DNA from 4 places in the Thioalkalivibrio sp. ALD1 genome. Region 1 is predicted to be linked to each of the others. Evidence: predicted binding sites of a transcription regulator. Region 1 holds the regulator's gene; each other region holds the start of a gene.
The links. Region 1 encodes sigma-54, which starts transcription at its own class of promoters, with help from an activator protein. Its sites were predicted from a motif close to TGGCANGNTNCNTGCTT; they were not measured.

Region 1 (4,199 bases):
GGCTGGAGTCGCCGGATCCGGAGACGGGGGAGATGCGCATCGCCACCGCACTGCGCATCGACTACCTGCTGAACGAAGACCGGGTGATCCTGACGGACCAGGCACACGTGGTCACGGCGGCCGAGGAGGCGCGTGGCAAGCGTATTGTCTACGACCTGGAAACCGACATCATCGAAGCCGAGCGTGGCGAGACCGATGACGAGCGTGTACGCATCAGGATCCAGCCCCGCGAAGACGGCGAATGACCGAGGTGGACCCCAGCATACCAGCAGGGACGGATGGCGAAGCCCCTCCGGTGGCCGGCTATCTGGCCGGACGCGAGCTGACCAAGCGCTATGGCAAGCGTACGGTACTGGATCGCGTCGATGTCGACCTGGCGCCCGGCGAGGTGGTGGGGCTGCTGGGCCCGAACGGGGCGGGCAAGACCACCTGTTTCTACAGCCTGGTCGGCCTGATACGGCCCAATCGCGGCCGTATCACGCTGGGCGACCGGGATATAACCCATGCCCCAATTCATGCGCGGGCCCGCGCCGGGCTGGGCTACCTGCCGCAGGAGGCCTCGATATTCCGGCGACTGAGTGTTTGGGACAATCTCCAGGCCGTGCTGGAGCTCCGGCCGGAGCTCGATCGCCACGAACGTCGTCGGATCGGCGATGCCCTGATCGAGGAATTTCAGTTGGAGACGGTGCGGCACAGTCCGGGGATTGCCTTGTCCGGAGGCGAGCGCCGTCGCGCGGAGATTGCGCGAGCGCTGGCTGGTGATCCACGCTTTATCTGCCTGGACGAGCCGTTCGCCGGCGTGGATCCGATTTCCGTGGGTGATATCCAGGCCGTGATTGGACACCTGGCCCAGCGCGGGATCGGGGTACTGATTTCCGACCACAATGTGCGCGAGACACTCGGAATCTGCGACAGGGCCTATATTCTTAGCGAGGGCCGCATCCTGAGCGCGGGGACTCCGCAGGAACTGCTGGACGACCCGCAGGTACGCCGGGTGTACCTCGGTGAAAACTTTCGGCTGTGAGCTCTCGGTGCAGATGGATCAATGTCTTCTTGAGAGGGTCTTAATGGTCACGATGGACCTGAAACCGCGATGCTGAAACCCGGGCTCAATCTGCAGCTGGGGCAGACGCTGACGATGACCCCGCAGCTGCAACAGGCCATTCGCCTGTTGCAGCTTTCCACGCTGGAGTTGCAGGCGGAGATCCAGCAGGCGCTGGAAAGCAATCCCATGCTCGAGCAGGTGGAGGACGAGGGCGAGGAGGCTCTGGGCGAGCGCCCGGAGGAAGGGGGCGAGCGGGTCGACGGGGATCGCATGCAGGCCGATACGGCCGGCGATGACGTGATCCCCGAGGAGCTGAGCACCGACAGCCGCTGGGACGACATCTACGAGCCCGCTCCGAGCCCGCGCGGCCTGGATGATCGCGATCCGCTGGAGAATACCTCCGACGGCGACGACGAGGGCCTGCAGGACCATCTGCTCTGGCAGCTGCATCTGAGCCACCTGACCCCGCGCGACCAGCGGATCGGCGCGGCGCTGATCGACGCGATCAGCCCGGATGGCTACCTGGACGGTGATCTCGAGGCGCTGGCGGAGATGATCAGCCAGGGCGAGGACGAGCCCGTGGGGGTCGACGAGGTCGAGGCGGTGCTGCACTGGATTCAGCAGTGCGACCCGCTGGGCGTCGGTGCGCGGGACCTGCGCGAGTGTCTGGAGATCCAGCTGCGCCATCTGGCGCCGGATGCCCCGGCGCGCGACGCGGCTCGAGCCATCCTGGAAAACGGCATGGAGAGCCTGGCCAAGCGGGACTACCGGGCCCTGCAGCGGCAGTCAGGCGTGCGCGATCCAGACGAACTGGCGCGGGCGCTGGACCTGATCCGTACTCTGAACCCGCGTCCGGGTGCCCAGATCAGCGAGTCCACTTCGGAATACGTCGTGCCGGATGTCTATGTCCGCCATGACCGCGATGGCTGGCGTGTGGACCTGAACCCGGAGATTGCTCCGCGCATTCGCATCAATGATCTCTATGCAGGCATGGTGCGGCAGGTCTCCGATGCGCGTGACAGCGCGTTCATGCGCGATCAGCTGCAGGAGGCGCGCTGGTTCCTGAAGAGCCTGCACAGCCGCAACGATACCCTGTTGCGGGTCGCCCAGGCCATCGTCCTGCGCCAGCAGGGGTTTCTCGAGCATGGCGAAGTCGCCATGCAGCCACTGATCCTGCGTGACATCGCCGAGGCCCTGGAGATGCACGAGTCGACCATCTCGCGAGTGACCACACAGAAATACATGCACACCCCGCGTGGGGTATTCGAGTTCAAGTATTTCTTTTCCAGTCATGTCGGGACGGCCGACGGTGGCGAATGCTCGGCGACCGCGATCCGTGCCATGATTCGAGAACTGATTGGTGGCGAGACCGCGAACAAGCCACTGAGCGATGCCAAACTGGCCCAGATCCTGTCGGATCGGGGCATCAATGTGGCCCGACGTACCGTGGCCAAGTACCGCGAGGCCATGCACATACCGTCTTCCAGTGAACGCCGGCAGATGGCGAGCATGCCAAGCGGAACCAAGCAAAAAGGAGCCTGACCATGCAGATCAACCTGACCGGCCATCACGTCGATATCACCGACGCCCTGCGCGACTACGTAAACGAAAAGTTCGCGAAGCTGGAGCGCCACTTCGACAAGGTGATCGACGTGCATGTGGTGCTGACCCACGAGAAAAATCAGAACCTGAACAACAAGGCAGAGGCCAATCTCCAGGTCAGCGGTAATCACATCCACGCAGAAGCCAGTCACGAGGACATGTATGCGGCGATCGATGGCCTGATCGACAAGGTGGATCGCCAGCTCATCAAGCACAAGGAAAAGGTCAAGGACCATCACCGCGCCGAGGGTGCCCAGCGCAACCGCGAACAGGCCCTGTAACGCAATGACCATTGCCGAGCTGATCACCCGCGACCGTATTCGACTGGAACCCGAGTGTTCCAGCCAGAAGCGGTCGCTCGAGACCCTGGCCGAATTGCTGGCCGTCGGCGGCGAGGAGTCCGCCGGTCCGGCCAGCGGGGCCATCTTCGAGGCCCTCTCTGCCCGCGAGAAGCTTGGCTCCACCGGTCTCGGTCATGGTGTGGCCATCCCGCACGGGCGCCTGGCCGAGATCGACGCCCCCCGGGTCGCGGTCCTGCGGCTGGACCAGGGCGTCGACTTCGACGCCATGGATCACGAGCCGGTGGATATCCTGATCGCGCTGCTGGTCCCCGAGGCGGCTACCAGTGAACACCTGGATCTCCTGGCGCAGCTGGCTCGTGGCCTTTCTCAGCCCGACAATATCGCCTCGCTGCGTCGTGCCGGTGACGCGGACGCCCTGGAGCGTGCACTGACCAGGGCCTTCGGCGACGCCTGATCATGGGGCCCCAGCAGTGTTCACCATGTTCCGACACTCAACGCTGACTCTTCCGGAGATGCGTGGATGAACGAGGCACTGGGGGAGGGTGGCATCGCACGCGACATCACCGTCGAGGCCCTGATCCAGGCGATGGGCAACCGCCTGGACCTGCGCTACGTCCATGGCGAGCAGGTCGCACCCGACCGCAATCTGGTAGGCGGGGACGGAGACGACCTGCCCCTGGCCGGGCACCTCAACCTGATCCGGCCAAATCGCATTCAGGTGATCGGCGATTTCGAGGCGCGCTATATCGCGCGGCTGAGCGATGAGCAGCGCGAGCAGCTGATCCTGGAGATGGCCCGCACCGGCACGACCGCGGTGATCTTTGCCGAGGACACCTGCCCGTTCTCGGAGATGCCGGACGTCCCCGAGGAGCAGCTGCCACTGATCCTGTGCTCCTCCACCAGCAGCCACGAGATCATCTCGCTGCTGCGCTACTTCCTGCAGCAGCGGCTGGCCCATTTCGAGGTGCGCCATGGCGTGTTCATGGAGATCCTCGGAATCGGCGTGCTGATCAGCGGGGCCTCCAGCGTGGGCAAGAGCGAGGTGGCGCTGGAGCTCATCTCGCGCGGGCACCGGTTGATTGCCGACGATGCGCCGGAGTTCGCCCGCATCGCCCCGGATATCGTGCGCGGACATTGCCCGGCCCTGCTGCAGGACCTGCTCGAGGTCCGCGGGCTGGGGGTGCTGAACGTCCGCGCCATGTACGGGGATTCGGCAATCAAGGGTGGCAAGTATCTGCGGCTGATCATTG
Region 2 (4,199 bases), 410 kb from region 1:
CCCGATCGAGCGCAGGAAGGTCGCCGGATGAAAGGTGCCGGCCCCCATCTCCATGTCGTAGGGCTGCAGGACCACGCAGCCGTGGTCGTTCCAGTAGTCCTGCAAGCGACGGATCAGGTCCTGGAAGGTCGGGCGGCTGCTGGACGGATTGCGTTCTTGCGACATGCGGGGTCCCGGATCAGGGCAAAGCAGACAGTATATCGGCCGGGCTCCGGCTGCGGCCACCGCTGACGGCCGTGCAAGCGTCTTGCATGTGGCGGAAGCACGCCCATACTGGGGTCTGGATTCTCTTCGGGAGAGCCGCCCTGAGCAATCCCCACGCCAACTCCGAAACCGCAGTCACGCCAGAAAACGGCCGGCGCTACCGTGCCACGCGCCGGGTGACCGTTGTGGGTGCGGTGGTGAATGCCTTCCTCGCCCTGGCACAGCTTTTGAGCGGATGGCTGCTGAACTCGCAGGCCCTGATCGCCGACGGCGTACACACCCTGTCGGACCTGATCACCGATGGTGTGGTGCTGTTCGCCGCCGGCAAGGCCGCCGCCTCGCCCGACCATGACCACCCCTACGGACACGGGCGCATCGAGACCCTGGCCACCGTGGTCGTCGGCGTGTTTCTGGCGCTGGCCGGCCTCGGGATCGCCTGGGCCGCGGGGCAACGGCTGGTGGATACCGCAGCCGCGACCGGACCGGCCCCGGCCGCGCTCGCCTTTGCGGTGCTGACGCTGGTGGCCAAAGAAGGGCTTTATCAGTACACCCACCGGGTCGCGAAACGGATCGGGTCGCGCATGCTGGATGCCAACGCCTGGCACCACCGCACGGATGCGATCTCGTCGCTGTTCGTGCTGGTCGGGGTCGGAGCCGCGGTCGCAGGCTTCCCGTGGGCCGACGCCCTGGCCGCGCTGATCGTCGCCCTGTTCATCCTGCATATCGCCGGACGCCTGATCGTACGCAGCGCCGCCGAACTGATCGACACGGCACTGGACCGGGACGAGGTCCTGCGCATCCATCACACCATCATGGAAGTGCCCGGGGTGAAGGATGCGCACATGTTGCGCACGCGGCGTCACGGGAGCGACGTGGTCGCCGATGTGCATATTCAGGTCGCCCCGATGATCTCGGTTTCCGAAGGGCACCGGATCGCCGATGCTGTGTACTGGGCCGTCACGCAGCGCCACGAGCGCCTGCGCGATTTTACCGTTCACGTTGACCCGGAGAACGACGAGGAGCAGGCGCGCAGCTCGAATCTGCCCCTGCGTCCGGATGTCGCCGAAGCGGTGCGCGAGGCCTGGATGGATGCCCCGGAGCTGGAGTCGCTGGAGCACCTTTCCCTGCACTATTTGAACGGGCGTATTCACCTGACCCTGACCCTGCGCCTTGACGGGGCATCTTCGCTTGCGGACCTGAACGCGCGTGGCGAGACCCTGTCACAGTTGCTGCAAGGCCACCCGCGCCTCAAGGGGCGGTTGGGCGAGGTGAAGATCCTCTACCGCCCGTGCACTACAGGTGTGCAACAAAAGCCTTGATGCACTAATGTGGTGCCAATGTCGCACGGATATCGTGCAACGCCACGTTCGGCGCTCGTCTGGCAGGCCCTGGACCTCCGTCACAGGGCCATCCGGGCGAAGTGGCATGATGCCTGCATAGAACCGCTTCAACGCCGCCCGACCTCGAATCGATGCGGCGAATCCAAAGACCAAGAGCAAACCTTAAGGAGACTCCCATGTCCGCAGCCGACGTGCTGAAGCAGATCCAGGAAAAGGAAGTGCGCTTCATCGACTTCCGCTTCACCGACTCCAAGGGCAAGGAACAGCATGTAACCGTGCCGGCCCATGACCTCGACGAAGAGTCTTTCGAGGAAGGCAAGATGTTCGACGGGTCGTCGATCTCCGGCTGGAAGGGCATCAACGAATCCGACATGATCCTGATGCCGGACGCGGAATCCGCGGTCATCGATCCGTTCTTCGAGGACATGACCATGAACATTCGCTGCGACGTGGTCGAACCGGCCACCATGCAGGGCTACGACCGCTGCCCACGCTCCCTGGCGCGCCGTGCCGAGGCCTACCTGCAGAGCACCGGCATCGCCGACACCGCGCTGTTCGGTCCGGAGAACGAATTCTTCGTGTTCGACGACGTGAAATGGGGTGCCGACCTTTCCGGCTCCTACTGCCGAGTGGACTCCTCCGAGGCCTCCTGGAACTCCGAGCGCGTCTACGAGGACGGCAACATCGGCCACCGCCCGGGCGTGAAGGGCGGCTATTTCCCGGTCCCGCCGGTCGACAGCCTGCACGACCTGCGCTCGACCATGTGCGAAGTGATGACCGAGATGGGCCTCGTGACCGAGGTGCACCACCACGAGGTGGCCACCGCTGGCCAGTGCGAGATCGGTGTCGGCCCCGCGACGCTGACCCAGAAGGCCGACGAGGTTCAGGTCCTGAAGTATGTGGTGCAGAACGTTGCCCACATGCACGGCAAGACCGCGACCTTCATGCCCAAGCCGATCGTCGGCGACAACGGCTCCGGCATGCACGTGCACCAGTCGCTGTCCAAGGACGGCAAGAACCTGTTCTCCGGTGACCTGTACGGCGGCCTGTCCGAGACCGCGCTGTACTACATCGGCGGCATCATCAAGCACGCCCGCTCGCTGAACGCCTTCACCAACCCGTCCACCAACAGCTACAAGCGTCTGGTGCCGGGCTTCGAGGCGCCGGTGATGCTGGCCTACTCCGCGCGCAACCGTTCCGCGTCGTTGCGCATCCCGTTCGTGATGAGCCCGAAGGCCCGCCGCATCGAGCTGCGCTTCCCGGACTCCACCGCCAACCCGTATCTGGCGTTCGCCGCGATGCTGATGGCCGGTCTGGACGGTATCCAGAACAAGATCCACCCGGGCGACGCGATGGACAAGAACCTCTACGACCTGCCGCCGGAAGAGGAAAAGGGCATCCCGCAGGTCTGCCATTCGCTCGACCAGGCGCTGGAAGCCCTGAACCAGGACCGCGAGTACCTGACCCAGGGTGGAGTGTTCACCGACGACATGATCGATGCCTACATCGACCTGAAGATGGAAGAAGTCACGCGCATGCGCATGACCACCCACCCGGTCGAGTTCGACATGTACTTCAGCCTGTAAGGCATCCGCTTCCGGCCCCTCGGGGCCAGAGGCACTGGCCGCCGCGACCTCCGGGTCCGGCGGCTTTTTTGTGCGCGGGATCCGACCCGACCGCGTTTCAGCGACCGGGAAACGCTGATTTATCGGCGTTTCCCGGCGGCACAGGTACGTGCCGCCGGAACCGGCCACCGTAGTGGTTGGTTCCGAAGCAAGCCGCAAACCCCCTTTACCCGTGCAAAGACATACAGAACGTTGTAGCGCCGCGTGCGGCTCCGAAAGCCAGGATGGCTTTATTCAGCGCTTCTATAAGGGCTGGGCTGACCCTCGGGGGCCGGGTGGAAACGCTTGTAAGCCCAGTTGTACTGCTCCGGGCAGCGCCGGACCAGGGCCTCCACATGGGCGTTGATCGCGGCCGCCGCGCGGGCAAAGTCGCGGTCGGCGACCTCCGGCCCGGCCTCGATCTCGTGATAGCGGAACCCGCGCCCCTTCGGCAGACGTTCGGCGAACAGGAACACGACATGGTCCTCGCGCCCGCGCAGCAGGCGCGGCAGCAGGGTCATGGTCAGCGCCGGGCGGCCGAAGAACGGTGCATGCGTACCGGAGGCGCCCTTCGGGCTCTGGTCGGGCAGGATACCGATGATCTCGCCGCGATCGCGCGCCTGCTGCAGCACGCGCAGCCCGGAGCGGTCGGCCGGGGCCAGGGTCGCGCCGGTCGAGGCGCGGGCCTCGCGCACCCAGCGGTCGATCTCGGGGGTCTTGAACGGGCTGAACAGGGTGGCCATCGGCCCGTGGCAGGCGGCCTGCAGCCCGGCGAACTCCCAGGAACCCAGATGCGGGGCGCACAGGAACAGTGCCCGCCCGCCCTCGCGTTCGCGCAGGCGGGCGTAGCGGGGCGGCTCGACCGCCAGTCGTGAGAGAGTCTGCGGCGAGGCCTGCCAGAGCCAGGGGGACTCGGTCAGCGCCCGGCCCATCGCCATCAGCGATCGACGCCCGACCCGACGGCGCCAGGCGGTGTCCTTGTCCGGGAAACAGAGTTCGAGGTTGCGGCCGGTGATCCGGGCGGAGCGCGTCGGCCAGTACCAGGCCAGCG
Region 3 (4,199 bases), 180 kb from region 1:
TCCACGTCCAGTACGCCGCCGTGCGACTGGAACAGCCGCCTCAGGAGCCAGAGCGCGGGGTAGAACAGGTACCCGATCAGTCGTTGCGACAGGCGGCGTTCCGCGCCGCGAATGGCCTCCGGGTTCGGGCCCTGAGGCAGCGACTCCCCGTACAGTTGGGGATCGACATCCGCACCGCCCCCGACCACCAGTGCGTCGAACGCGCAATGGGGGCGCGGCTTGCCGGGGCGTACGCGCAGGGGGCGCCCGCCGGCGCGCCAGACGGCCAGCGCGGTAAACAGCCAGGCGGGGCCTCCACCCTGGTCGGGGCCGGTGATCGCGACGACTGGACGCCGCGCCGGCTCGGGGTCGCTCAGGGCCTCGTATTCAGAACCAGCCACGCAGCCTCCTGGCCCAGTCATCGGCCCAGCGACCCAGTGCCTGAGTGGGACGTTCCAGGTATTCGCGGCTCATCCGCTGCAGGCGTTCCCGGTCCGCGGCGAGCCGTTCCACTTCGACCCAGCCGTTAAAGGGGTGGGCCAGACTCCATTCGGGGTCGTCGATCTCGCAGTTGGGCAGGCGATAGTGGAACGCGGGCCGGGCCTTGATCAGTTCATGCTCCACCGGGGCGGCGTTGATGCGGTCCCGGTCCAGCTCGGCAAACAGCGGAAGCATGTCCAGCGGCCGATTACGCGTGGCGTTGTGTGCGAGGTAATGGTCGATCAGTCCCCCCTGGCCCGGCTGGAAGTCCGGGTTCAGGGTCTCGCGGACGAAGGTGCCGGGGAACGCGCGGATGTAGGGCGACAGGCGCCTGGCCAGGTCGATCTCGCCCGCGTTCGTCAGCACCTCGTACAGCAGGAGGAAGGCCCGCAGGACATCAAGGATCCAGGCGGCATCGGTGCTGTGGACCTCGATATTGAGCTGCAGCCCGAAGGCGTAGAGCAACGAGCGCTCGGTCCCAAGGGCACCGGCTTCCTGCAGTACGGCACGTACACGGTCCAGGCGGGGAAGTGCCGAGGCCGGTATCGGTGGTGCGACGATCTCGTGCGGTACCAGGCGCCCGGCGGCATCGGCCAGCCAGCGGTCCAGCGCGGCCTCGTCGGTGTCGTCGAGTTCGATGCCCAGCCGCCGCAGGTGGCTGCGATAGGCCCGGTCCTTCAGTACCCGGGCGTCCAGTTCGACCTGGAAATCGCCCTGGTCCGTATCGCAGACCCGGGCGACGAACGGGTTGTCACAGCGCACCTGGCCGCCAAACTCGGTGCGGATCGCCTCCGCCATGCGCTCGAGCGAAACGCCAGCCATCTCGATCTCCACGCCCACCTTTCGGGGCGACCCATCCGGGTTATCTGGCCACGGCAGATCGTGAAAGCGCTCGGGCATCAGGAATGTCCTTGGGAAGGTGCCGCGTCATGATAACGGTTCGGTGTACCTGCCGTGGGCAAGCCAGTACGATAGGCGCCGGCCGCCAGGGCCGGACCGCGAAGGTACGGGATGGATCGAATCTACCTCAAGGATCTGCGCATTGATGCCGTCGTCGGTGTCTATGACTGGGAACAGCGCATCCAGCGCCCCCTGCGCTTTGACATCCAGCTGGCTACTGATACGCGCATCGCCGCGCACTCGGGCGAGATCACCGATACGGTCGATTACGAGGCGGTGGCTAACGCCGTGCGCGCGATCGTCACGCGCGAGCCTCACGCGCTACTGGAATCTCTGGCCGAGGAGGTCGCGGAGGCCCTGATGGCCGAGTTCCGCACCCCCTGGGTGCGCATCGAACTGGGCAAGCCCGGTGCGGTTGCCGGTGTGGCCGAGGTCGGCATCGTGGTCGAACGCGGCACCCTGCCAGCCTCCGCCTGATCCCCTTACGCCTGTTCCTGACTTAGTCCGTTTCGGTGCCGGCCGTGCGGCCGGTCACAGATTCCTCATTCTCTGACCCAACATGGTGCGTGTGCACTTTTAGTGCGCACTACTTTCGTGCGCGCGAGCGTCGTTCGCCTGCAACAGGTGTTGTGAAAAGCCGATCTGGCTCCGTTTTCCCGATGTGGCACGGCCCGTGCAAGGACCGGGTGTCGACTACGCGACACTCAATTGCACAACTGGGAGAACACAACATGAAGAAGTTCACTCGTTCCGCACTGGCCGCCGCCATTGTCACTGTCGGCTCGACCGGTGGCGTGGTCTTTACCTCGACCGCCACCGCGGAGCTTTCCGTCAACATCGGGGCGGTCTCCAACTACTACTTCCGTGGTGGTTCTGAAACGGATGACGGTGCCGCGATCCAGGGTGGCATAGATTACGAACACGCATCCGGATTTTATACCGGAACCTGGGTCTCCAATGTCGACTTCGGGGACGACACGAGTTACGAGCTGGATCTTTATCTTGGGTTCGCCGATGACTTCGAAAACGGTCTTGGCTACGACGTCGGCTACGTCTACTACGCCTACCCCGATGCCCGTGACGACACCGGTTCCCTGAGCGCCGATTTCGGCGAGATCTACGGCGAGCTGAGTTTCGACACCGGCCCTGTAGGCCTCTATGGCGGTATCGCACACGTCGTCACCGACAGCTCCGACTCGGCGCTCGAGCGCAAGGATACGTACTACTACGGCGGCCTCGATATCCCGTTCATGGATGTCTACAGCGTCGGCTTCCTGGTCGGCCGCCAGACCTTCGACGACACCGACGAAAACGACAACTACACCCACTACACCGCGAGCCTCACCCGCGATGCCGGTGACTGGGGCGAGTTCAGTTTCAACCTGGAATACGTCGATGAGTCCGACGAGGACGTTGGCGCCTGGGTGGGCTGGACCAAGACGTTCTAAACCCGGCTTTTCCCCTCAAGTAACTGCGGGTCCGCCTTTTGGTGGACCCGCTCAAGGAGTCCGACATGAAGATGATTACCGCCGTGATCAAGCCGTTCAAGCTTGATGATGTCCGCGAGGCGATCTCGGAGATCGGCGTGCAAGGAATGACCATGACCGAAGTAAAGGGTTTTGGTCGTCAGCGCGGCCATACCGAGCTCTATCGCGGAGCCGAATACGTGGTCGATTTTCTGCCCAAGGTGAAACTGGAAGTGGCTGTCGACGAGAACTTGGTCGATCAGGTGGTCGAGGCCATTTCCAAGTCTGCCAGTACGGGCAAGATCGGCGACGGCAAGATCTTTATCACACCGGTGGAGCAGGTCGTGCGTATTCGCACGGGCGAGACCGGCCCGGAGGCCCTTTAAGGGTTTTCCCTCTTCCATCGAATGAGGAATTTCAATCATGGAAATTGAACAACAAGTTGTCGAACTCGCCTATGCGATGGACACATTTTATTTTCTGGTGGCCGGTGCACTGGTGATGTGGATGGCCGCGGGCTTTACCATGCTCGAGGCCGGGATGGTGCGCACCAAGAGTGTCGCCGAAATCGCTACCAAGAACATCGCCCTGTATTCGATCGCCAGCATCATGTACATGCTGATCGGTTACAACATCATGTACGGCGATGGCCTGAGCTCCGTAATCCCGAGCCTGGGCTTCCTGATCACCGGCGACAATGCCGTGGGCGAGGTACTGGGTAGCGATGGCGACATCTACTACTCCGATCGTGCCGACTTCTTCTTCCAGGTCGTGTTCGTGGCCACCGCGATGTCCATCGTCTCGGGTGCCGTGGCCGAGCGGATGAAGCTGTGGGCTTTCCTGGCCTTCGCGGTCGTGCTGACCGGCTTCATCTACCCGATCCAGGGCTTCTGGAGCTGGGGTGAAGGGTTCCTCGACCAGATCGGCTACCTCGACTACGCCGGTTCCGGCATCGTCCACTTCACGGGTGCCGCCGCGGCATTGGCCGGTGTGCTGCTCCTCGGGGCGCGCAAGGGCAAGTACGGCAAGGACGGTCAGATCAACGCGATCCCGGGCTCCAGCATGCCGTTGGCGACCCTGGGCGTGCTGATCCTGTGGTTGGGCTGGTTCGGCTTCAATGGTGGCTCCGAGCTGAAGGTCTCGGACATCGAGTCCGCCAACGCCGTGGCCGCCGTGTTCGCCAACACCAACCTGGCCGCGGCCGGGGGTGTGGTCGCCGCCCTGATCACCACCCGTCTGGTGTTCGGCAAGGCTGATCTGACCATGGCACTGAACGGCGCGGTCGCGGGCCTGGTGTCCATCACGGCCGAGCCGCTGATGCCCAGCCCGTTCCTGGCGATGATCATCGGTGCCATCGGTGGCGTGATCGTGGTC
Region 4 (4,199 bases), on a different contig from region 1:
CATGATCGCGCGGTCGACAGCATCGACGCCATCGCCATCATGACGGACTGCGATGACACCGAGAGCACTATCGAGGCCTGGTATGGGGAGATCCGCTTCGTGCCGGAATAGCCAAACGCGTCACAGTACCGGTGCAGGCAATCGCTTGTATGACGCAACGCCCGAGAACATCATTTCCGGCTCTCGTTCATCGACCACATCGGGCCACCCCCACCCGTTCCGACAGCGATACCAGCACAAAAAGACATCGCCAGCAGGTCATGCGGCGAAGTACTAAACTCCCAGCACGTCCGAGCGTTACGTTAGTCAACATAGTTTTTCGACTTCCCGAAGCCACCGGGGCAGGCAATGCGCCATGGATGAGCCGGGGCGGACCCTCAAGGAAGGCGCGATGTCCAGGCCCGATTCGACACTCTTCCCGACAGGCGGGACAAGGTATTCCGACTACCTGGCACGGTCCACACTCCGCTCCTGGGTCGGGATGTCATTCCTCTCCGCTACGCTGATCGTCATCCTGGGACTGCTGGTCTCCTGGTCGGTGACCTATCTGGCCGGTGGGGCCGACAACCTCGTACCACACCTCTATTACGTACCCATATTAATCGCCGCTGCACGTTTCGGACCTGGGGCCGCGCTGATCGTCGCACTAACAGCCGGCATACTGGCCGGCCCGCTGACCTACGTAGATGTTGCGGCGGGCACCGCACAGGAGACCGAACGCTGGCTCACGCGCACCGCCTTTTTCGTCGGCATCGGGCAATTGATGGCCTGGCTCGTCATTCCCGCGTTGACCCCCGTCACCGAGGAACTGCGGCGCATGCGTCAGGAGTTCGATATTCGACGAGGCCTCAGGCACAACGAATTCTTTCTCCGCTACCAGCCAATCTATTCAAGCCGCCAGCGCCGCTTCGTAGGCGTCGAAGCACTGATCCGCTGGCAACATCCGGTGCACGGGGAACTCACGCCGGTGGACTTTCTCGATGTAGCCGAGGGCTCGTCCCTGATACACGATATCGGCAAGTTGGTGATCGCCGAGGCCTGCAGGCAAACCGAGGACTGGAAGACCCTGGCCGAGGCGCAGGGCCAGGAGCCCTGGTATACCGCAATCAACCTGTCCGCTCGGGACCTGATTCGCCCCGAGTTGGCATACGACGTTGCATCCGCACTCAAGCGACACCACCTGCCGCCCGAACTGCTGACCATCGAACTTACCGAGACCGTGCTCGCGCTGGAAGACGCCGAACCCGCCCTCGAGGCCCTGAATCATCTGGGGGTGCAACTTGCCATCGACGACTTCGGCACGGGATATTCATCGCTGGCCTATCTCAACCGTTTCCCGATCGACACACTCAAGCTCGACCGTCAGCTTGTTTCCAGACTCGACCACGACCCCTCGGCCGAGGATCTCGCACGTGGGATCGTGCTGCTGGCCAGCTCGCTCGGGTTGAAGATGGTCGCCGAGGGCGTCGAGACCCAGAAGCAGGTCGAACTCGGTCACGACCTCGATTTTGACCTCATGCAGGGTTTCTACTTTGCTCGTCCGTTGAGGTCCGATGAGGTCCCTGCCCTGCTGCTAGCCAGTACGGCGGACCAGGACCTGCGGCCACCTGCCTCCTTCCGCCCCAACGGAAAAACCCCGCCGACCGAGTAAGTCAGCGGGGTTGCAGGCGTAGAACACGAGCCGAAGCTCCTGCGAACTACGAGTCCTTGGCCACTTCGGCGAACTGCTCCCCGAGATCGCTGTCGTTATCGATCAGATAGGCGATGCTGCGGTACTCCTCGACCGTCAGGCCTTCGTCCTCGATCGCGGACACCATTTCGTCATTCGCCTCGTCGCGCAGCTCCTGGGCGTCCTCGCCCTCCGCCTCGGCGATATCGTCCGCATATTCGGAGCGGATGTCCTGAGAGGCATCCGCAGCGGCCAGAAAGCTTTCCAGATCGCTTTCGCTAACGTCCTCGGCGGACAATTCGGGGTCATCCGTCCATTCCTTCTCGAAAACGTCCTTGTCATCGGCGACTACCGTGGAGGCACCACCGAACGCGAGTCCCAGGGCCAGGGTGATCGAACAGGCCGTGGCTGTGTTGTGTCCCATCTTGCGCCTCCTGTTCATAAGATCGGTTTGCTTGCTGACCATCCGCCACCTTGCGCGGACGGTCACGACCGGGATGATGCAGACCTCATGCCAACCCTCCCGAACAACCCGCATTGCGCGTCATCATCCCCTATTGGCACAATCTCACCGGCTCGCGTGTCCCCGAATCGCCTCCAAAAGCGGGTCAGTTCGACACATGAATCACCTCGACCCGTATCGCGCTGACCCGTTTCGGCGGGGACGAAAACTGCCCCGGAGCAGGATTACCCCGGGGCTTGCCAACTCGAGCGCGTACGTCAATCCTGTTGCTCTAGTTGAGGTCGAAGCGGTCCGCGTTCATGACCTTGTCCCAGGCCCGGACGAAGTCGTTCACGAACTTCTGCTGTGCGCCCTCCTGGGCATAGACCTCGGCAATCGCACGCAGCTGCGAGTTGGACCCGAAGATCAGATCGACACGCGTGCCGATCCACTTCTGTTCACCGGTCTTGCGGTCACGCCCGATGAACTCCTCGGCCTCCTCGGAGGTGCGTTCCCATTCGGTATCCATATCCAGCAGATTCACGAAGAAGTCATTCGTGAGCACGCCGGGACGATCGGTGAACACACCGTGGCGTGACCCGCCCACATTGGTGTCCAGCACGCGCATACCCCCCAGCAGCACCGTCATCTCCGGCGCACTCAGTTTCAGCAGCTGGGCACGATCGAGCATCATCTCCTCGGCCGGCACGGTGAAGCGCTTCTTCATGTAGTTGCGGAAGGCATCCGCCTCGGGCTCCAGCACCTCGAACGCCTCGACGTCGGTTTGCTCTTCGGTGGCATCGGTACGGCCTGGGCGAAACCGGATTTCCACCGCATGTCCCGCCTGCTGTGCCGCCCGCTCAACTGCAGCCGTCCCGGCCAGCACGATAAGGTCCGCCAGCGACACCTTCTTGTTGCCGGACTGAGCGGCGTTGAAGTCCTGCTGAACCCCCTTGAGTGCATCAAGGACCCGGGCCAGTGTCGGTGGCTCGTTCGACTCCCAGTCCTTCTGTGGCGCCAGCCGGATGCGCGCGCCATTGGCACCGCCGCGCTTGTCGGAATCGCGGAAGGTCGATGCAGCGCCCCAGGCCACCTTGATCAGGTCGGCTGGCTTCTGGCCGGTCGCGAGGATCTTTTCCTTCAGGGCCTTCACGTCCTCCTCGTCGATCAATTCGTGATCGACCGCTGGCACCGGGTCCTGCCAGATCAGGTCCTCTTCCGGGACCTCGGGCCCGAGATAACGGGCCTTCGGTCCCAGATCGCGGTGGACCAGCTTGAACCAGGCGCGCGAGAACGCCTCTGCCAGTTCGGCCGGGTTCTGGTGGAAGTGGCGCGCGATACTCTCGTAATCCGGATCGACCTTCAGCGACAGATCGGTCGTCAGCATCATCGTCGTTTCCTTGGTCGACGGGTCATGCGCCCTGGTCACCAGGTCCTTGTCGGCCACATCCTTCGGTTTCCACTGGTAGGCGCCGGCAGGGCTCTTGGTCAGCTCCCACTCGTAGCCGAACAGCATGTCGAGGTAGCCGTTGTCCCACTGCGTGGGATTCGCCGTCCACGCACCTTCCGGGCCACCGGTGATCGTGTCGTCGCCCTTGCCGGTGCCGTAGCTGCTTTTCCAGCCAAGCCCCATTTGCTCCAGTGGAGCCGCCTGCGGCTCCGGTCCCATGTGGGACGGATCGCCCGCGCCATGCACCTTGCCAAAGGTATGTCCGCCGGCAATGAGCGCCACGGTCTCGTAGTCGTCCATCGCCATGCGCGCAAAGGTTTCGCGGATGTCGCGTGCGGCCTTGACCGGATCGGGTTCACCGTTCGGACCTTCCGGATTCACGTAGATCAGGCCCATCTGCACGGCTGCCAGCGGGTTTTCCAGATCCCGGTCGCCGCTGTAGCGCTTGTCGTCCAGCCACTCCTTCTCGGCACCCCAGTAGATATCCTCTTCCGGGGCATAAATGTCCTCGCGACCACCCGCAAAGCCGAAGGTCTTCAGGCCCATGTGCTCCAGCGCGCAGTTACCCGCCAGGATGATGAGATCCGCCCAGGAAATCTGGTTGCCGTACTTCTGCTTGATCGGCCACAGCAATCGCC

Region 2: the regulator sigma-54 is predicted to act here: its motif matches at 1,626-1,642, upstream of glnA (glutamate--ammonia ligase).
Region 3: the regulator sigma-54 is predicted to act here: its motif matches at 2,022-2,038, upstream of F623_RS0102430 (TorF family putative porin).
Region 4: the regulator sigma-54 is predicted to act here: its motif matches at 2,170-2,186, upstream of F623_RS0107265 (DUF4168 domain-containing protein).

Annotation. Positions count from the first base shown of each region.
Region 1 covers NZ_KB906241.1:695,985-700,183, forward strand. Annotated here, with positions in the region: gene lptA (lipopolysaccharide transport periplasmic protein LptA) at 1-245, shown strand, start outside; gene lptB (LPS export ABC transporter ATP-binding protein) at 242-1,024, shown strand; gene F623_RS0103280 (RNA polymerase factor sigma-54) at 1,094-2,587, shown strand; gene hpf (ribosome hibernation-promoting factor, HPF/YfiA family) at 2,590-2,928, shown strand; gene F623_RS0103290 (PTS sugar transporter subunit IIA) at 2,933-3,403, shown strand; gene hprK (HPr(Ser) kinase/phosphatase) at 3,470-4,199, shown strand, end outside.
Region 2 covers NZ_KB906241.1:283,851-288,049, forward strand. Annotated here, with positions in the region: gene glyQ (glycine--tRNA ligase subunit alpha) at 1-165, opposite strand, end outside; gene F623_RS0101360 (cation diffusion facilitator family transporter) at 252-1,523, shown strand; gene glnA (glutamate--ammonia ligase) at 1,721-3,130, shown strand; gene F623_RS0101370 (lysophospholipid acyltransferase family protein) at 3,400-4,199, opposite strand, start outside.
Region 3 covers NZ_KB906241.1:516,026-520,224, forward strand. Annotated here, with positions in the region: gene F623_RS0102415 (gamma-glutamyl-gamma-aminobutyrate hydrolase family protein) at 1-356, opposite strand, end outside; gene F623_RS0102420 (amidoligase family protein) at 367-1,359, opposite strand; gene folB (dihydroneopterin aldolase) at 1,471-1,836, shown strand; gene F623_RS0102430 (TorF family putative porin) at 2,091-2,807, shown strand; gene F623_RS0102435 (P-II family nitrogen regulator) at 2,873-3,211, shown strand; gene F623_RS0102440 (ammonium transporter) at 3,249-4,199, shown strand, end outside.
Region 4 covers NZ_KB906242.1:560,323-564,521, forward strand. Annotated here, with positions in the region: gene F623_RS0107255 (DUF3047 domain-containing protein) at 1-111, shown strand, start outside; gene F623_RS12870 (bifunctional diguanylate cyclase/phosphodiesterase) at 392-1,651, shown strand; gene F623_RS0107265 (DUF4168 domain-containing protein) at 1,698-2,093, opposite strand; gene katG (catalase/peroxidase HPI) at 2,404-4,199, opposite strand, start outside.